2 regions of the Thermanaerovibrio velox DSM 12556 genome follow, and region 1 is predicted to be linked to the other one. Evidence: riboswitches for the same ligand, from Rfam matches in the RefSeq annotation. Region 1 holds a riboswitch; the other holds the start of a gene.
What was found. Region 1 has a riboswitch for cobalamin ahead of THEVEDRAFT_RS00380 (precorrin-8X methylmutase). Riboswitches for the same ligand answer to the same signal wherever they lie in the genome.
Positions count from the first base shown of each region.

Region 1 (10,027 bases):
CATGAGGGTCTTTTTAGGCGGGATCCCAAGGCCGGTGGAGAAGCCATCCAGCTGCCCCTTGGTGTACACCAGGTTCGACGAGTCCAGCACCGCCAAGTACCTCTTGAAACCCGGGAGGTGCGATCGCACCATCTCCCCAAGCTCCACCGCCCCAGAGGGGCCAGAATAGCGGAACAACAGGTCCCCCTCCACCGCCAGGGCCGGGGCGTTTGCGTTGGTGGCTATGGCGGGGATCCCCTCCCTCTCCAGCAGGGGATGCACCCTGGACACGAAACCCGACGTGGCCCCCACCAGCACCACCGAGGCCTTGGCCTTCTTGATGGCATCAACCGCCTCCCGGTCGCTCATCCCGGTCACCACCAAGGGCCTCACCCTAAGCCCCCTGCCGCGCTCCGCTATGTTGAAGTAGTCCACCGCGAAGAGGGCACACTGCTGTACGTCCCGGGACAAAGACGCCCCAGGCCCCTGATGCTCAAACCAAAGGGCCACCACCGCCTCCCGGGGACCCAAAAGCTTGAAGGCCAGGAGCACTAAAAGGAACATGGCCACAAACCCAGCCGCCAGGGACAGGGGCTTGGAAAGCTTAAGCGTTTTAAACATACCCGCCATGCGGGATCCCCCTACAACCCTCGGCCTCAAGCGACATCACCGCACCTTTCTCCCACGCCGGCACCGAACCCAATTCATGAAAACGCTCACGAAGAGCGACAACGAACCTTCGCAATCCATCCCCTCGGATTGTACCAAATCCCACCGCTGCGGTGGGGCTTGATAGCGCTAAAGATTTTGGCATGTATCACCAAATTCACCCGGCCGTTTTTTATGGACGGTACGATGGGTTATAATGAACCGCGACGAAATCAAAAATAGTTTTTCAAGAGAGGGTGATAAGGCGATGAGGGAAGTTAAGCACCGCCGTTTGCTGCTCATCTCCGTTGCTCTTGTTTTTCAGGCTTTGGTCCTCTCTGCCCCGCTTGTCGGCCTTGTCCTTCCCTTGGGCCCCGCATGGGCTCAAGGGGGCGTCAAAGGGCTTACGGTCCTGTGTCCCGTTGAGCCGGTGTCCTACCTGGCGAGGAGGATAGGGGGCGATCGGGTCAACGTGGTGACCCTCATACCCCAAGGGGCGGATCCCCATTCGTTCGAGATGCGCCCAAGCCACGCCAAGGCGGTATCGGAGGCGGATGTGATCTTCTACCTCGGCCTGCCGTTGGAGGAATCACTTCTGCCCAAGCTGAGGGCCAATGGGGTTAGGGTGATGCGGCTTAAGTTCTCCAAGCTTGAAGGGCATGGCCACGCTCACGAAGGGAAGGGTGACAAGCCGGGGCATAGGGAATCCTTCGATCCCCACGTGTGGAACTCCCTGTCCAACGGAAGGGCCATGGCCCGCTCGATGGCGGAGGGTCTAAAGTCCCTGGATCCAAGCAACGGGTCTTTTTACGACGCCAACCTGGCGAAGCTCCTCGGGGAGATGGACCGGCTGGACAAGGAGATCTCGGCCCTCCTGGGGCCCTTCAAGGGCCGGGCGGTGCTGGCGTATCACCCCGCCTGGAACTACTTCTGCGCCGAGAGGGGGCGTAATCCCCCTGGCGGTGGAATCGGAGGGGATGGAGGCCCGGCCCAAGGAGCTGTCAAAGCTGAGGTCAAAGGTTCAAAGCCTAGGGATACGGGTGATGTTCGTGCAGCCCTCCATGTTCGGACGCTCCGCTCAAGGGGCCGCAGCGATGTTGGGGGTGAAGCCGGTGGAGCTGGATCCGCTGGAGGCGGACTGGTTCAAGATGATGCGCCAAACCGCCAAGGCCTTCGCGGACTCGATGAGAACAAGGTGATCCCCATGGGAAGCTGGTCTCTCCTCACAGGCTCCGGGCTTGATTGGTTCAGGTCCCTTTCCCCGTCCCTTCAGGCCCTTTTGGGCGGGACCCTCACGTGGGGGCTCACAGCCATTGGTGCCGCCATGGCCTTCATCGGGGCTAACCCATCCAGGAAGATGCTGGACTTCATGCTGGGCTTCTCCGGCGGGGTCATGATAGCCGCCAGTTTCTGGTCCCTGCTGTCCCCCGCCATAGAGATGTCCCAAGAGCTTGGGCTCACGCCTTGGCTTCCCCCCTCCGCGGGGTTCCTGGGGGGAGCGCTCTTCTTAAGGCTTCTGGACTTGCTTCTGCCCCACCTTCACCCGGCCCTCAAGGGGGGCCAGCCGGAGGGCATCAAGTCCCATCTGAGGAAGACCACCCTCCTGGTGCTGGCCATAACCCTTCACAACATACCGGAGGGACTGGCCTTCGGGGTGGCCTTCGGGGCCGCGGGACTCTCGAGCTCCGCCACCCTTTCCGGCGCTCTGGCGCTTACCCTTGGCATAGGGCTTCAAAACCTGCCGGAGGGGCTTGCGGTATCCATGCCCCTGAGGAGCGCCGGGTTCTCCAGGTCCATGGCGTTCTTCTTCGGCCAGCTCTCCGCGGTGGTGGAGCCGATCTTCGCCGCCATAGGGGCCCTCTCGGTGGAGTCCATGCGGATGGGGCTGCCCTACGCCCTGTCCTTCGCCGCCGGTGCCATGATATACGTGGTGGTGGAGGAGGTGATACCGGAGTCCCAGTCGGAGGACAACGGTGATCTGGCCACAATGGGGGTAATACTTGGCTTCATCTGCATGATGATCCTTGACGTGGCGTTAGGGTAACGGTTATACAATCTTGTTTGACACCTCCGGTGAACGGGAAGACCGGTGAGATTCCGGCGCGGCCCCGCCACTGTGAGCCCGACGAGACCGCCGTTACCACTGGGGGGCTTAAACCCCTGGGAAGGGGCGGGGTAGGATGAAGGCAAGCCAGGAGACCGGCCGGAGGTGATGGGGAAGGTTGCCTGCGCGGGCGGGCGCCTCCGGTGGGAACGCCTTCCCTCTGTACCCCTCGGGGCTAAACCTCAGGGGTTGAGACCCCCGAAGAAGGGAGGGAAAGTGCAATGCCTCTTAACTACGACAGGAACCCCGCCTCCATTGAGAGGAAGAGCCTGTACCTGATCCGTCAGGTTCTTGGATCCTACTCCATAGAACCCTCCTTGATGCCCATTGCGGAGCGAGTGGTTCACGCCGGAGCGGACTTCTCCCTGGGCAGCCTGGTCTCCGCTAGCCCCGATTGGCTTGAACATGCCAAGGTAGCCCTCAAGGACTCCAAGGTCTTCTGCGACGTGGACATGGTAAGATCCGGGCTCTCCCGGAGTCTGCTCTCCAAGCTCCACCTGGACCCCGTATGCCTCATCCACCAGGAGTGCACCTCCGCCGCCAGCGCCAGGGAGGGCATAACCCGGGCCATGGCATCGGTGGACAGGGCATCTCAAATGGGCATCCGGGTCTTCGCCTTCGGCAACGCCCCCACGGGGCTCTTCAGGCTCTTGGAGCTGGTGGAACAGGGATTCGAACCCCTCTTCGTGGTGGCATTCCCGGTGGGCTTCGTGGGGGCCGCGGAGAGCAAGGAGCTCCTCCTCAAGAGCGGGGTGCCCTGCGTGTCCCTAAGGGGCCCCAGGGGGGGATCCAACCTCTGCGCCGCGGCGTTCAACGCCGTAATGCGGCTCTGCCTTGAAGGGGAGGACAGACTCTAACCTTGCTATCGGAAAGGGGTAGCTCGTCAGAGGACCCCTTGGAGAAGCTTCGCCGCACCGCTTATCGGCGCCCGGAACGGTGTAGATAACTTTATTACTTCGGGAGGTCGATGGGTCAAATGAGGAAGTTTATATCAGTTCTTGCGCTTGTTCTAAGCTTAATGGGGGCTTTTGCGCACCCTCAAAGGGCCCTTGCATCGGAGGGGAAGAAGGTGGAGAAGAAGAACGCCGTCCTGGTGGTGGCCTTCGGCAGCTCCATGCCGGAGGGACAGAGGGCCATAGACGCGGTATTCCGGTCCGTGAAGGACGCGTTCCCCGGCACAGAGGTGCGGCTGTCCTTCACCAGCCGCATAATAATGCGCAAGTTGGCAAAGGAGGGGAAGGTCTTCCTGGATCCTATTACCTCCCTGGCCAAGCTCCATGAAGAGGGCTACACGAACGTGGCGGTGCTGTCAACCCACGTGATCCCCGGGGAGGAGTATGACGACCTGTCCGCGGTGGTGGGGGCCTTCCGTTACCTAAGGGAACACGGGAGCAAGAGCGGGTTTGAGGGCATAGCCCTAAGCAAGCCGCTGCTTTGGTCCCCCGAGGACTACGAGCGGGTGTCCGCCATCCTGGGCAGGGCCTTCGGCAAGGACCCACGGCGGGGAGTGGTCCTCATGGGTCACGGTTCACCCCATCCCGCGGAAGGGGCCTACGCCAGGCTTCAAACGGTGCTCCAGCGGAAGCACCCCAACTTCGTAGTGGGCACCGTGGAGGGGACACCGTCCTTGGAGGACGTGATCTCCCAGTTGAAGGGCAAGGGTATCAAGCGGGCGATCCTGGCGCCCCTGATGCTGGTGGCGGGGGACCACGCCCACAACGACATGGCGGGGGACGAGGAGGACTCTTGGATAAACGTGCTCTCCAAGGAGGGCATAAAGGCGGAGGCGCACCTGAAGGGTCTGGGGGAGAACCCGGAGATAAGGGCCCTTCTGGTGGAGCACCTGAAGGAGGCCGCCGAGGAGGCGGGCTTCTAGTCCTGACATGGGGCCCCTGAGGCAGGAGGTGACCGCCTCCCCCGGGGGCTCTTTTTTGAGCAGCCCCCAGGGACCGCTCAAACCTCTGGAAGGAAGTGTTGACCCTTGATGTACCGATGCGATCGATCCCACTCCCCCGGGATCTGCCCGATCCCAACGGGAAGGGAGTTCTTAACGCCTTTCCTCGCCTCCTTCGTCCTATCCCTCGTGTTTTTGGCCCTACCCGCCTACGCAGCTCGGTTATCCGTGGTGGATGACATGGGGAGAAGGGTGACCTTGGGATCCCCCCCGACGAGGATAGTCTCCCTCTACCCTGCCCACACGGAGAACCTGCTGGCCCTGGGGCTCAAAGGCCGCATCGTGGGCGTGGCGGACGGGGACGACCGAGAGCTGTTTAAGGGGGTTCCAAGGCTTCCCCTAAGGCCCGATCCGGAGAGCATCCTGAGCCTCAAGCCGGACTTGGTGCTCATGAGGTCTCTGCAGCTGTCCATGCAGCCCGGACTGCTCGAACGCCTTGAACCCTTCGTTCCGGTGGTGGTGCTGGATCCCCCGTCCTTCGACGGCCTCGAGCTCTACGTAACCCGACTTGGAACGATAACCGGCAGGGAGAGGGAGGCCCGTTTGAAGCTCCAGGGGGCCCTTAGAACCCTGGAGGACGCCAGAAGGCGCAACTACAAGGCCCGCAAGGGGGCGTTTCTGGTGGTAAACTCCAGGGATATCACCACCTGCGTCCCCGGGAGCTGGCCGCACCGGCTCATGGAGGCCGCGGGGCTCAACCCCGCGGCGGAGGACCTAAAGCCCACTTCCAAGGGGAGCGCGGTGGCTCAGTTCGGGCCGGAGAGGCTTCTTCTGATCAACCAAAAGGTGGACGTGATACTGGTGCAACGGGGGCCCATGAACCCCGGGGGTGCCAAGGAGTTCTTGGAGGACCCCCGGTTCCGCCCCATGGAGGCGGTTAAGCGCGGCAACGTGTTTGAGGTGGATGAGAGGGCCATATCTCGTCCGTCCCTGATAAGGCTTAACGATGCCTTGAAGTCCCTTGAGGCCCTTGGGAGGAAGGTCCGCTGATGTCCCTAAGATGCGGGTTCACCACCGGTAGCGCCGCCACGGCGGCGGCCATGGGGGCCGCTCTTTGGCTCCTTGGAAGGCCTTCCTCGTGGGTCAAGGTCAAGCTGCCCTCCGGTAGCACGCTGTCCATCCCCTTGGGAGGATGTGAACGGATCCCCGGGGGTGCCCAGGGATGGGTTTTCAAGGACGCCGGCGACGACCCTGACGTGACCCACCTGTCGGCGGTGGCTGCCAAGGTTCGTCTTCACCGGGGGGACCGGGTGACCGTGGACGGAGGTCCGGGGGTGGGCACCGTGACCCGGCCGGGGCTTCCCGTTCCAGTGGGGGCCAAGGCCATAAACCCGGGCCCCTTAAGGATGATAAGGGAGAACCTGTTGGAGATCCTCCCAAGGGGCATAGGGGCCCAGGTGGAGGTATGGGTGCCTAGGGGTGAGGAGCTGGCGAAGGGGACTTTCAACCCCAAGCTGGGCATAGAGGGGGGCATATCCATCCTAGGTACCACCGGGGTCGTACGGCCCATGAGCGAGGACGCGGTTGTGGAGACCATAAGGTCCGAGCTGTCGGTCATCCGGGCAGAGGGTTTTGATCTGGTATGCCTTGCCCCGGGCAACTACGGACGGGACTTCGCCGCGTCGTTAGGGGTTCCGGGGAGTCTCACCGTTAACGTAAGCAACTACGTGGGCAAGTCGCTGGAGGCCTGTGCCAAGCTAAAGTTCAGGGGGCTCATCTTCATCGCCCAGGTGGGTAAGATGGCTAAGGTGGCGGCGGGTTCGATGGACACCCACAGCTCCAAGAGCGACGGCCGCCTTGAGGCCCTGTGCGCCTACGGGGCCCTTCACGGCATGAATTCGTCTTGGATTCGCCGCATAATGGAGTGCAACACCGCAGACCAGGCGGCCAATTTAATGGCCGCCACGATCCAAGGCAGGATGGCCCTGGAGGAGCTATGCCGCAGGGCCAGGGACAGGGCAAAGGCCTTATCCGGAGCGGAGGCGGCGGTTCTTACATTTTCTCTTCCCCGGCAAGAGCTGGCCCGTTCTGGGCCGCTGGAGGAGATGATAGAGGCGATGAGGGGGCTTTAGGCTTTGAGCGAGCTGAAGGAGCTTAGGGAGATAAACGTCTTCGGCATGGGCTCCGGGAACCCGCAGGACGTCCCGGAGAGGATCTGGGACCTCATAAGGTCCTGCGGGGCCCTGATGGGAGACCCCAGGTTGACGGGTCACCTGCCCCCCCTGGAGTGGCAGCTCCGGCTTCCGCTGCCCTGCGGGGAGGAGCTGATACCCGCGTTGGAGGGGGCCCCAAAGCCCCTTGGGGTGCTGGTCAGCGGGGACACCGGTTTCTTCAGCATAGCCCGGCGGATAGGGGCCTCCTTCCCCGGGAGGGTTCGTCTCTTCCCCGGCGTGTCAAGCCTCCAGATCATGGCATCCCGCATAGGTGAGAGCTGGGCAAACGTTCCGGTGGTGTCCCTGCACGGCCGTCCTCTTGAGGGGGCCGAGGGGGCCATAAGGCAAACCATTTGGGACAAGGACAGGTGCGCCGTGCTTTTCGGAGAGGGCGGCGGCGTAAGGGACCAGCTTAGCCAGCTCTCCAAGCTTTTGAAGGAGGGGGTCCGCGGATGGCTTGGCTGGGACCTGGGGTCCTCCAAGGAGCAGCTGTTCAGCGGGAGCCTTGAGGAGTTAGCCAACTCCCCCTACACCGGCAGGCTTTGCATCGGCTGGTTTGAGGCCCCCCGGGGCGGTTTCTTCGGCGAGAAGGAATGGGACGTCCGGCGCCGTCCCCTGGAGGACCTGGAATTGGAGCGCAAGGACCGGATACCCATGACCAAGTTTCCGGTGCGGTGTTTTGTCTCCTCCCTCCTGGAGCCCCTATTCGGCTCTAATGTGCTGGAGGTGGGAAGCGGAACCGGGGCCCTCACATGTCACTTGGGCCGTCTTACAGGTCCAGGTCGCATATTCTCCATCGAGCGGGACCTGGAGGCCCTGGATCTCGCTTCCAGGAACGCGGAGAGGCTGTGTCCCGTGGGTTCCGTTCGCTTTATCCACGGGGAGGCCCCGGTCAGGGGGGTTGAGCTGGAGGGGCCCTTCCAGCGGGTGGTGGTTGGAGGGCATGGAGGGAACCTCAAGGAGATAATAAGATGGTCCGCGGGACTTCTATCCCCTGGGGGAAGGATAGTGATACCCTGTCTTCTGCTCTCGTCCTTTCAACAGGCCATGGAGGAGCTGGAGGCCCTGGGTTTTAAGACCGGGTTCCTTCGGGTCTTTCCCGGAGAGGGCCGACGTCTTGGTGGAGAATGGATGGTACAGGGGGGCAATCCGGTGGACATAGTATGGGGGGATGTGGTTTGAAGGGGCTTGTGTGGATAGTGGGTGCCGGCCCGGGGGATCCGGATCTCATAACCGTCAAGGGACTTCGCCTGCTGTCGGAGGCTCATCTTGTGGTTTACGCCGGGAGCCTCATCAACCGGGAGCTTCTCCATCGCTGCCCCGAGGGCTGTGAGGTGCTGGACTCCTCCAAGATGACCCTTGCGGAGCAGGTGCGGGTGATGGCGGATCGGGCCCTTAAGGGCCTTAACGTGGTGCGTCTCCACACGGGGGATCCAAGCCTCTACGGGGCCATAGGGGAGCAGATAAGGGAGCTAAAAGCCCTCGGGGTGGAGTGTCGGATCGTGCCCGGGGTATCCAGCCTGCAGGGGGCCGCCGCGGCGCTCGGCATAGAGTACACGGTTCCAGGTGGCACCCAGACTTTAGTTTGCACCCGTCTTCCCGGAAGGACCCCAGTGCCTTCCAAGGAGGACCTTAGGGTCTACGCCTCCACGGGAGCCACGCTGGCCCTGTTCCTGTCATCCGACATGGGGGATGAGATATCCAGGCTTTGCATGGAGGGGGGGCTTCCCGGGGACACCCCAGCGGCTTGGGTCTACCGGGCCACCTGGCCGGATCAGAGGGTTGGGACCGCTAAACTCCGCGAGCTGGGACAGCGGATGAAGGCGGAGCACGTGAACCGGCAGGCCCTGATCATAGTAGGCCGCTGCGTTGAAGAATCCGGGACTAGCCTGCTGTACGATCCCCGCTTCAGCCACATGTACAGGAAGGCCCATGACGAGGGGCCGGAAGGAGGCATGGGTTGAGGGTCTTCGTGGTGGCCCCAGGCTCCCTTTCCGAGAGGGGAACCCTGGTGGCCAATCTCACCGGTTTTGAGCTCTTCGACCCCTCCGCGGGGGCGAAAGACGCCGCAAGGGCCCTTTGGGACCGGGCGGAGGGCATTCTATTCGTAGGGGCGCTCCCCATCGCGGTGAGGGCCGTGTCGGGCCTATTGGAGGACAAGGGCAAGGATCCGGCGGTGCTCTGCGTCACCGAGGACCTCTCATCGGTGTTCCTGGTGGCGGGGGGGCACCTCGGAGGCGGCACAGACCTGGCGGTTCTGGTATCCGAGGCCCTGGGGGCTCCATGGATACCCACCACGTCCACCGACAGGCTCCGAATCATGTCCCCCGACCGATGGGCAAGGCGGCATGGGATGAAGGTATTAAACAGGGATAACCTGTCTTCCGTCATAAGGCATCTTATCACCCACCGGTCCCTTCGGTGGTGGCTGGACCCGCTGCTCCCCTCCCCTCCCCTGCCCAAGGGGGCGGAGGCGGTGGAAGACCCCTCCGCCGCCCAGGTCCTCTACACCGTGAGGGATCTCACGGATATCTCTCCTTCGGGTATCCTCCTGGTTCCCCGGTGCATCTGCGCCGGGGTTGGGTTCAGGCGGGACGCCAAGGGGGAGGAGATAAGGGACGGGATCCTGGAGGCCCTCAAATCCCATCCGAAGGGGCCTTTCCTCAGGGAAGCCTTGTTGGAGATCGGCACATGGGAGGGCAAGAGAAGCTCCAAGGAGCTTGCAAGGGCGGCGAAAGACTTAGGATGCGGGGTTCGCTTCTTCGGCTCCGATGAGATCCGAGACGCCTCCATGGGCATGACGCTGACGGCCTCCGCGGCGGAACGACACCTGGGGCTTCCCGGGGTGGCGGAGCCCTGCAGCGCCCTTATGGGACGGCCCCTTGGGGGCAGGATGGTGCACAACGGCGTGACCGCCGCGCTGTCCCTCGAAGACATAGGCTTCAAGGGCCGCCTTGGGGTGGTTGGAATAGGCCCCGGGCACCTGGACCACATGACCCTGGGGGCTTTGAGGGAGCTTGAGGAGTGCGACGTGATCGTGGGGTACTCCCTTTACGTGGACCTGCTGCCCAAGCACCTCCAAGAAGTCAAGCTGGTGGAGTCCTACCGCATGGGAGAGGAGGAGGCGAGGGTCAAGAGGGCGGTGGAGCTGGCCCAAAGGGGCTAGTCGGGTGGCGCTGGTGTGCGGCG
Region 1 covers NZ_CM001377.1:78,228-88,254, reverse strand. The annotation lists gene THEVEDRAFT_RS00390 (ABC transporter substrate-binding protein) at 1-609, opposite strand, end outside; gene THEVEDRAFT_RS10195 (metal ABC transporter solute-binding protein, Zn/Mn family) at 896-2,671, shown strand; cobalamin riboswitch at 2,682-2,849, shown strand; gene THEVEDRAFT_RS00380 (precorrin-8X methylmutase) at 2,953-3,588, shown strand; gene THEVEDRAFT_RS00375 (sirohydrochlorin cobaltochelatase) at 3,750-4,607, shown strand; gene THEVEDRAFT_RS00370 (ABC transporter substrate-binding protein) at 4,716-5,675, shown strand; gene cbiD (cobalt-precorrin-5B (C(1))-methyltransferase CbiD) at 5,675-6,757, shown strand; gene cbiT (precorrin-6Y C5,15-methyltransferase (decarboxylating) subunit CbiT) at 6,761-8,020, shown strand; gene cobM (precorrin-4 C(11)-methyltransferase) at 8,017-8,802, shown strand; gene THEVEDRAFT_RS09525 (cobalamin biosynthesis protein) at 8,799-10,004, shown strand; gene THEVEDRAFT_RS10030 (precorrin-6A/cobalt-precorrin-6A reductase) at 10,009-10,027, shown strand, end outside.

Region 2 (10,027 bases), 190 kb from region 1:
CGGGTTCCTCAAGTCCGGTGGTCTCAAGGGGGACCTGGCCTTCCGGGGTTTTTCGGATGGTCCTGCGGCGGTGTCCGCTTCTCCTGTCCGGAAGGAGGCGGAGAAAGAACCTGGGGCCGGGAATGCCAAGGCCTCCAATCCCCCGTCCCCGGGGGGTATGGAGGTCCCCCAGGCCCTAAAGAGCTTCCGGTGGGGGGTCCAGAAGGGCTTCGTGAGGGCGGTGTTGGAGCTTGGGTCCACGGAGAACGTAAGGGTCTCCCATACCCCGAGGGGTGTTGAGGTCTCACTGCCCTTTGGGGTTCCCCAGTCGCTGATCCCCCCGTCTCCCAGGCAGGAGGTGGTGAGCTGTTCGATCCTTTCCTACGGATCGTCCACCACTTTGACGTTTAAGGCCTCCCGGCTGCCGGTCAAGGAGTTCACGCTGGATTCGCCGGTGAGGCTTGTCCTGGACTTCCCGGACGGGAGCGTCGCTTCCCCTCAGGGTGGTGATGAGGTGGTGAGCGGGGTCTCTCGTCCTTCCCCGTCCGGTTCCTCCGATGACCGGGGGGTGGAGAAGAAGGCCTCAAAGGAGGGGCAGGCCGGCAGGGGGGACGAGGCGCCCGTTCAGTCCTTCATATCGGTGGAGCGGGTGTTCAAGGGGAAGGACAGGCCCGTGGTGGCGGTGGATCCGGGGCACGGGGGGAAGGACCCGGGGGCCATGGGCAACGGTCTTAAGGAGAAGGACATAAACCTTCAGGTGGCGTTGAGGCTCAAGGAGGTGCTTGGCGCCTACGGTGTGGACGTGAGGCTCACCAGGGAGGACGACCGGTACCTCAAGCTTTCGGAGCGGACCCAGCTGGCGAACCAGTGGAAGGCGGACCTGTTCTTGAGCTTGCACTGCAACTCCCTTCCTCCGGGGCGTCACTCCCGGGGGGTGGAGCTGTATCTCATGTCCCTTCCCACGGACCGGGACGCCATGAGGCTAGCCCTCTTTGAGAACCGGGAGATAGGGGACTCCTCTGGGTCCGAGGGCGGGATGGATAGGAAGACCCGGCTACTCATGCAGATACTGGGGGACATGCAGCAGAACCAGAAGATAGACGTGAGCACCTCCTTTGCGGAGGCCCTTTTCGGCAGCGGCAAGGCCTCGGGGCTCAACATGAAGCGGGTCGCCCAGGCGCCGTTTTACGTGCTTAAAGGGGCTGCCATGCCGGCGGTGCTGGTGGAGATGGGGTTCATATCGGAGCCCTCTGACGCGGCGCTGCTAAGGGACCCGGCTTTCCAGGGACGGATGGCATCCGCCCTGGCCAAGGGGATTGTGGATTACCTTAAGACAGGCCGCCGTTGAGGCGTGGAGGTTAGTTCTGCAGACTAGCGATGGGGGATCGGCATATGTGGAGGGAAGACAGCCAAAGGGATAGGGATCGATACGGAAGGGACCGGTACAGGGGGAGGGAGCCCGAGGAGGGACGGGAGGGGCGAAAGGCCCCGCTGCCGTTCCGGGTCATCGCTTGGGCGTCCCTGGTGGCCATATTCTTTGGGGTGGGGTACGGAGTCACGTCCCTGGCCTTCAAGTACCTGGACTCCGGGGGCAGGAACGTTAGGGGCACGGTTAACTCCCCGGAGGAGGTATCCGTTGAGGGCGTTTCGGAGGATTCGGCGTCCAAGTCCGACAGGTACGAGGTGTACCTGCCTTCCGGGACGTCCCTGGAGGGCAAGGAGTTCAAGGTGTCCGGGGTGGCCACCGATGAGGAGGCCATGAAGGGGGTCTTGGAGTTCTTCATGGCGGAGCTTACCAGCTCCGGTTGGATGAAGGGTTCGGTTCAGGTGCTGCACCTTTTTAGGAGCGGGGAGTGGCTCTACCTTGATCTAAGCTCGTCTTTCCTGGAGGGGCTCAAGGCGCTTGGGAAGGACAGGGCCCAGCTGGTGATGACCGGCATAGTGAAGACCGTGGCGGAGAACTTTCCCCCCATAAGGAAGGTAAAGGTTTACGTGGATGGTCAGGACGTGTCGGACAAGTCCGTGGTGGACCTGTCTAAGCCCTGGGCCTTGAAACAATAGGGGGCTGAGGCATGGAAAGGATAGACGGAAGGGGCTGTATGGATCTAAGGCCCGTGGAGATAGACCGGGGGTGCAACCGGTACGCGGAGGGGTCGGCGCTCATAAGGTGGGGCAACACCCACGTGCTTTGCACCGCCTCGGTGGAGGAGAAGGTGCCTCAGTTCCTGAGGGGCACTGGTCAGGGGTGGGTGAGCGCCGAGTACGCCATGCTTCCCCGGTCGACCCATCAGAGGACCCAGCGGGAGATAAGCCGGGGTCGGCCGAACGCCAGGGGTCAGGAGATCCAGCGCCTCATAGGCAGGTCCCTGCGGGCCTCGGTGGACCTTGAAGCCCTGGGTGAGAGGACCGTGTGGATCGACTGTGACGTGCTTCAGGCCGACGGGGGTACCAGGACCGCGGCGATAACCGCCTCTTTCGTGGCGCTGGTGGATGCGTGCCGGTGGTTGTTGGACCGGAGCGTGGTGAAGGGTTTCCCGGTGGTGCATCAGGTTGCGGCGGTGAGCGCCGGCCTTGTGGACGGGGAGGTGCTCTTGGACCTTTGCTACGAGGAGGATTCGGCCGCTCAGGTGGACTGCAACGTGGTCATGGCGGAGGACGGCCGGTTCGTGGAGCTTCAGGCCACCGGGGAGGATGCTCTTTTCCCTCGGCAGACCTTTGATCGCATGCTTTCGGCGGCGGAGGAGGGCATAAGGCGTCTTCACCGGCTTCAGTTGGAGGTGCTGGGGGTGGCTAGCTTTGAAGAGCTCGTGGGCCGCTGAGTTGGTCCTCGCCACCGGTAACCCCGGTAAGGTGAGGGAATGGGAGGGGCTTCTTCGGGGGCGGGGGATACGTCTTAGGCTGCCGGGTGAGAGGTTGGAGGTGGAGGAGGACGGGGCCTCTTACCTTGAGAACGCCCTTAAGAAGGCCAGGTCTTACGCGGAGGTATCCCCGGGGCTTCCGGTCTTGGCGGAGGACTCCGGCTTGGAGGTGAGGGCCTTGGACATGGGGCCCGGGGTGTTTTCCGCCCGGGTGGGTTCCTGCGATGAGGACCGGATAAGGTGGCTTTTGGGTCGTCTTGCCGGGGAGGCTGATCGGTGGGCCCGGTTTGTGTGCGTGGCGGTGCTGCTGTTGCCGGATGGCAGGGCATTTTCGTTCCGTGGGGAGCTGGAGGGTGCTATAGCCTGTGCTCCTGAGGGGGAGGGCGGTTTCGGGTACGATCCGGTCTTCATCCCCCGGGGGGTAGATGTCACCCTGGCTCAGGCGGGGGATCTTAAGGACCGGATATCCCACCGGGCAAGGGCGGCGGCAAAGCTGGCCCTATTTGCCCCCCTTGTGATAGAATCCATGGTTGAGCCGTCCGCTGGGCGGTAGGTTGTATTTTTGCTTTTTAAATCGCGGGTTTTCGGGGGTGCTGGACGTGAAGGTCCTTTTGGTTTTGTTGCAGTTGGTGGTATGTGTGGCCCTTGGGGGGTCCATATTGATGCAGCAGCGGAAGAACGGAGGTTTCGCCGGCATGTTCGGTGGAGGGACCCAGCAGGACAACTCTGGGGCCTGGCAGCGGATGAGTGGTCTTACCAAGATATCGGCGGTCTTGATGGGGCTCTTCATGCTGTTGTCTTTGGTGTTGGTGGCCATATCCTAGCTTTTTTCTTTTGTTCCGCCGGCCCCTTTGGGCGGCGTTCAGGAGGGGGTTTTGAGCCTTGTCTTCCCGGGTTGACCGGATGGAGGACGTTCTTGAGTTCAGTGTTAGCGGTGACCGGCTTTTCTCCGCGGATCACGGGGAGGTAGTGGAGGGCTGGACGTCGGACGTTTACTTCGTCAAGACCAGGGACGTTCTGCGGGAGCTTGGTAGGCTGGACGCGGAGGTCTGTGCGGAGGTTTTCGCCCGGGAGGGCGGGGTCTTCTGCGGGGTTGAGGAGGTGCGGCGTCTTTTCCTCAAGGCGGGGGCCAGGGTTTCCGTGGAGGCCCTTGAGGAGGGTGAGGAGTTTGCCCCCCGGGAGGTGGTGATGAGGATCCGGGGTCCCTATGGGGAGTTCGGCCTTTACGAGACCACCCTGCTGGGGATGCTGTCCAGTGCCAGCGGCTGGGCCACCGCCGCCCGGCGTTGCGTGGAGGCCGCTGGGGGGTTGCCGGTCCTGTGTTTTGGTGCCCGGCACGTGCATCCCTCCTGTGCTCCTGTGATGGAGAGGTCCGCTTTGATCGGCGGCTGTTCCGATGCGAGCTGCATTCTAGGGGCGAAGCTGGGCGGCAGGGAGCCCCGGGGTACCATCCCTCACGCCGCCATATTGATAGCCGGAGACACCGTGAAGGTCGCCATGGCCTATGACAGGGTGTTGCCGGAGCAGGAGAAGCGTTCCATCCTGGTGGACACCTTCCGGGATGAGGCGGAGGAGGCCCTTTCCGTGGCGGAGGCCTTGAAAGAAAGGCTTTTCGCTGTTAGACTTGATACTCCTGGGGAGCGAGGAGGGGTGACCCCTGATCTCGTCCGGGAGGTACGGTGCCGGCTTTCCATGGCCGGCTATGGTCATGTAGGGGTGTTCGTGTCCGGCGGTTTGAACCCCGACAGGATAAGGGCCCTTGCGGATGCCGGGGCCTGTGGTTTTGGGGTTGGCAGTTACATAGCCCACGGCACGCCGAGGGACATGACCATGGACATAAAGGAGGTGGACGGGAGGCCCGTGGCCAAGAGGGGCCGGATCCCCGGTGTTACCGACAATCCAAGGCTTAAGCGCGTGATCTAGTGGTTTTTCCGGTTTTTGTGCCGCGCCACCCCCCACGGCGGGCATGGGGCTGGGTTGACGCTGGGTTGCGCTTTTGAGTAGATGTGAAGAAAAGAAGATGCTGTCTTTTTTCAGCGAAGGAGGAGAATCCATGATCGGCACCAGATCGTTCATGGCTAAGAAGGAAGCCGTGGAGCGCAAGTGGTATGTGATTGACGCCACGGACAAGCATCTGGGTCGTCTTGCGTCCCGGATAGCGTTGGTCTTGTCCGGCAAGCACAGGCCCACCTACACCCCCCATGTGGACACCGGGGATTTCGTGGTGGTCATCAACGCCGAGAAGGTGGGGCTCACGGGGAAGAAGCGTGAGCAGTCCATGGTTCATCGGTTCAGCGGTTACTCCGGGGGTCTTAAGTCCGTGTCCTACGGCAAGATACTGGACAGCAACCCCGAGAGGCTCATCGAGCGGGTGGTGAAGGGCATGCTGCCCAAGAACCGGCTTGGCAGGGCCATGTTCAAGAAGCTTAAGGTCTACGCGGGTCCCACCCATCCCCACGGGGCCCAGAAGCCTGAGACCTTGGAACTTTAAGGAAGAGGGGGGAATAGAAGGTGCAGGCTTCCAACATGTACTTCTGGGGCACCGGCAGGCGTAAGAACGCGGTGGCCCGCGTGAGGATCCGTCCCGGTCAGGGGCTGGTGAAGGTTAACAACCGTGAGATCGGGGACTACCTGCCTCGGTTCACCTGGCAGCTTCACGCCCTCGAGGCGTTGAAGGTGGCGGGCGTGGAGGGCAAGGTTGACGTGTTGGTGAGGGCCCATGGGGGCGGTCTCACCGGCCAGGCGGGGGCCATCAGGCTTGGGATTGCCCGGGCCATATTGAAGATGAACCCCCAGGCTCGTCCGGCGCTGAAGAAGGCGGGGCTCCTTACCAGGGATCCCAGGATGGTGGAGAGGAAGAAGTTCGGTCAGGCGGGAGCCCGGGCTCGGTTCCAGTACTCCAAGCGTTAGTGGACTTGGGCCTCGCTGGCCTGGGTCTTCAAGTTCCTTCGGGGCCCTTCGGGGCCCCTTTGTCTTTGCGGTACTTGACAGACCGGTCGGTCTTTGAGAACATCCTAGCCGGATTTTGGAAGGAGGGAGTCTATTTGGTCTCCGATGCCAAGGACGCCATAATGAGCAGCGCGAGGATCATCTTCGCCCAGAGGGGTTACGAGGGGGCGGGGGTGGACTCCATAGTAAGGTCCGCCGGGGTTAGCAAGGGGGCCTTCTATTGGCACTTTCACAGCAAGTTCGACCTGTTCAAGCGGGTCATGGAGGACGAGGTGGACAGGATCGTATCCTACCTGGCGGATGGATCGGCCCAGGGGGAGGACGTGATTGCCATGTCGGTCCGGAAGGGGGAGGGTTTTCTCCAGCTGCTTTGGAAGGAGCGGGACTCCCTGTCCCTCTGGTTGGAGCTCCGGCTCTTGGCCCACCGGGGGGTTGAGGGCATGCGGGACCTGACGGGGTCCCTTCGCAGCCGCATGATGGGGGAGATGCGCCGGGTCCTCGCCGAGGCGGGAGGGCTCCCTGACGGTATGGAGGAGGTTCTTTGCATATTGTTCGACGGGATCATGTTCAACCTATGGGTGTGGTTTGACGTGGAGGACGCGGTGGCCCTTTGGAGGAGGAGCTGCGGGGTCCTTTTTGGGGGTGAGGCCCTTTGATGCCCGTGTATCGCCTCGGCAGGGGGTGCCTTTTGGCCCTTCTATCCCTTATTATCCTAGGCTCATCCTCGTCCGCCTTCGCCGGCGTGGTTCGGCTTGAGGACCTGGAGTCCAGGATGCTCGGATCTCACCCGGCGGTGAGGGCTCTTGATATGGCGGTGAGGAGGGCAGAGCTTGAGGTTCAGCAGGCCAGGGCGGGGCTTTCCCCCAAGTTGGACTTGGTGCTATACGGTTCAAAGGCCCAGGAGGCCCCCAAGGGGAAGGTGTACGATTTCGACAACGTCCCCATAGGTATAGCCATAACGGGCTACGAGGAGACATACAGGGCCTCGGTTGCGTTGACCCACCTCCTTTACTCCGGGGGTACCGTGACGAGCCAGGTTAGGGCCGCTCAAGCGGGGTTGGAGGCGGCGAAGGCGGACAGGGATCGGGGGGTCGAGGGGCTTCTCTACCGCCTCAGGGCCTCTTATCTTGCCCTGGTGAGGGCCAAGGGCAAGGCCCAGGTGGCCCAGAGGGTGGTGGAGCTGTCCGAGGCGTATCTGACCAGGGTTCAGGCCTTCTTCCGGGTGGGCATGGTGCCTAAGGCGGAGGTGTTAAGGGCTCAGGTGGCCCTTTCCAACGCCAGGTTGAACCTGATGAGGGCTCGAGGGGGCGGTTCAAAGGGCATACGCTGCCCTGGACAGGGCGGCAGGTTTCCCCGTCCCCAGGGACGGGGAGATGGAACAGCCGGCCTCGTTGCTGCCCGAGGAGCTGCCCCAGGATCTCCCGGATCTGGCGGCGGAGAGCCGGGCGGAGATCCGTTCCTTGGAGGAGTCCTACCGCCAGGCCAAGGCCCTTGCGGACGCCGCCGCAGGCCAGGACAGGCCTCAGCTGCTGTTCAAGGGGGAGGCTTACAGGGTGGGTTCCCATTTCTTCCCCTCCGATAAGGACGACTACCTCCTTTCCCTTACCCTGCAGTGGCGGTCATGGGACGGGGGGGAGAACCGGGCCAAGGCCCGTCAGTCCCTGGCTTTGGCGGAATCCCTGCTGTCCCGGGTGGAGGACATGAAGCTGGAGATACGCCGGGAGACCGTGGAGGCCCTGGAGTCCCTGAGGGAGGCCCGGGAGAGGGTTAAGACCGCGGAGGTCATGGTGGAGCAGGCCACGGAGGACCACCGGATATCCCTCAGGCGCTACGAGGCCCGGGTGGGCACCAACCTGGACGTGATGGATGCCCGGGTGAGGCTGGAACAGGCCATGAACGACCTCGTGGACGCCCGATGTGACCTGTTGTCCTCCCAGGCGGCCCTGAGGTACGCCCTGGGGGAGGACGGATGGGGGCAGATCGCGGCGACTGGTAAGCCGGTGAGCAAGGGCAACTAGACCAGCCTTTAGGGGGGCCGGATCTTCCCGGCCCCCTTTAGCGTTGCAGCCTTTAGATCCTTGGGGCAGGGGCCGGGATCCGCTCCGCCCATGGAGTAGGGCCTTGGGTTTTCGGGTGGGTTGAACCCTGCGGTTCCCAAGGGCGGGACTTATTCAGAAGATACTTAATATTATCCCATGCCCATCGAGTGTTAACATAGAAGTAACCGTTTCCCCCTGTGGCCCTATGGTGGTATGGCCATCCCAAGGGGTGCCGAGGGGGTAGCGGTTGTAAAAAACAAAGCTTAAAGGCCCGGCTGTTTCAGGAAGTCCGGTGAGAATCCGGCGCAGCCCCGCTACGGTGTGGGCGCCCTTTGGCGTCCAAGCCCGACACTGGCACCGGTGCCTTGAGTTGCGTCCACCCCTCGAGGGCGGGGGAGGACGCATGTTTCGTGTTCGGAGCCCTTGGGCTCCTTTTTTTATGAGGCCTGTCCGTTGGATCTAAGCTCTTGGGGAGGTGATGGCATGTAGGGGGTCATCAGCCTTAAGCTTGCCCTCTTGTGTGTCATGGCGTTCTAGTTTGATTTTAAGTCAGGGAGTTGCTTGCGTGTGTTGAGGAGTGATCCGGTTGATCAGGTTTAGATGTTCATCCCATGTTTTGGTTCGTTTGGGTCTTGGGGCTCTGCTCCTTGCCCTCTTATCGTCCCCTCTCCCCGTTCGGGGGATGGAGGTCCCGGTGGTGGAGGTCACCGGTTCCAGGTTGGCGGATCAGCTGGCGGACCTGCCCTCCCAGGGGTACGTCATAACCTCCGCCGACATGGCCTCCCGGGGTTTCCAGAACCTTCAGGAGGCCCTGGACTCCCTGCCCGGGGTGTCTGGGCTTGTGAACGGCGCGGGCATGGCCCAGTCCAAGGGCATCTCCATAAGGGGGATGACCACCGAGACGCTGCTTCTGGTGGACGGGGTGCCGTTCATGACATCCAGCTATGGCGCCGGTGCGGTGTTGGGGGCCCCCTTTGACCTGAGGTCCATACCCATAAGCTCCGTGGAGAGGGTGGAGGTGGTTAAGGGGGCCTCATCCGCCCTGTACGGTTCCCACGGTGCCGCGGGGGTCATAAACGTAATAACCGTGAAGGGGGCTTCCGGCCCTGGCGGCCCCTTCCAGGCACGTTTCACCGCCGGTTCCGGCGGTTACGGCATGGGGTCCTTCAGCGCCGCCGCCGCATCCAGCTCCATGTGGGCAAGGGTATCTTACTCCAGGGAGGAGGAGGGGGAGCGGGAGATAAGGCTTAGGGGCAACGGCCTCAGGGACTTCTCCAAGGACTACCGGTCGAACCACTACGGCCTTTCCGCCGGGTCGGCCTCCGGTAGGGGGTGGGAGTTTTCCAGCCAATGGGGGGATTATTCATCCCGTTGGACCTACGATGGAGCCGATAACCACCAGGATAACAGCTACTCCCGGGTGGCCTTGACGGTTCCGTTGGGTGGGATGAAGCTCAAGGGCTATTACGGGGAGTCCGCCAAGAAGGTCTTTGACAGCAGCGGCAGGAGCGACTACCGGGACCGCAACATGGGTTTGTCCCTGGAGGGACGGGGGCGGCTTTGGGGCAATGGGGCCGCCTATGGGCTTGAGGTAAGGCGTGATGACTCGGATTACCTGAACGTGGACAACCCGTGGGGCAACAACGACCCTTACGACCTCAAGCGGGACGGGATCATAGCCTACGGGGAGACCACCGTTCCGCTGGGGGATCTCACCGCGGATCTTGGGCTTAGGTACGAGAGGTGGCACGTGGAGGAGGGGGAGGACCAGTCGGAGCTGGCCCCGAAGGTCTCCCTTTACCGGGAGGATTCCACTGGGAGGCTCTGGTATCTTTCCGCCGGGAGGTTCTTCGTGATGCCCAGCTTCTTTCAGATTTACATGCCCATGAGGAGCTTCGGCGAGCCCAACTACTCCCTAAGACCCGAGAAGGGTTGGAGTTACGAGGGGGGCGTCAAGGGCAAAGACCGTTCCTGGAGCCTTGGTGTCTTCTACACCGATGTGGAGGACAAGATAAAGTACTGGTCAGATCCGGTTACCTGGATGGGTAAGTACGTTAACCTGGACGAGTACAGGGCATACGGGGTTGAGGGTATGTTTCGGGTGAACCTCTCCGGGGAGATGTACTACCAGCAGGGGATTTCCTGGACCTACGGGGAGGAGCTCAGCGGGGGCACCTGGTCCAGGTCCGGGGATCCAAGGTG
Region 2 covers NZ_CM001377.1:268,178-278,204, forward strand. The annotation lists gene THEVEDRAFT_RS01165 (N-acetylmuramoyl-L-alanine amidase) at 1-1,327, shown strand, start outside; gene THEVEDRAFT_RS01170 (GerMN domain-containing protein) at 1,372-2,040, shown strand; gene rph (ribonuclease PH) at 2,052-2,798, shown strand; gene THEVEDRAFT_RS01180 (non-canonical purine NTP pyrophosphatase) at 2,776-3,390, shown strand; gene secG (preprotein translocase subunit SecG) at 3,437-3,661, shown strand; gene THEVEDRAFT_RS01190 (nicotinate phosphoribosyltransferase) at 3,741-4,760, shown strand; gene rplM (50S ribosomal protein L13) at 4,891-5,328, shown strand; gene rpsI (30S ribosomal protein S9) at 5,349-5,747, shown strand; gene THEVEDRAFT_RS10055 (TetR/AcrR family transcriptional regulator) at 5,822-6,442, shown strand; partial or broken gene THEVEDRAFT_RS09730 (TolC family protein) at 6,595-7,032, shown strand; gene THEVEDRAFT_RS09735 (TolC family protein) at 7,160-7,804, shown strand; adenosylcobalamin (AdoCbl) riboswitch at 8,081-8,232, shown strand; gene THEVEDRAFT_RS01215 (TonB-dependent receptor plug domain-containing protein) at 8,403-10,027, shown strand, end outside.
Region 2: linked by a shared signal. The riboswitch ahead of THEVEDRAFT_RS01215 (TonB-dependent receptor plug domain-containing protein) and the one ahead of THEVEDRAFT_RS00380 (precorrin-8X methylmutase) in region 1 are both predicted to bind cobalamin.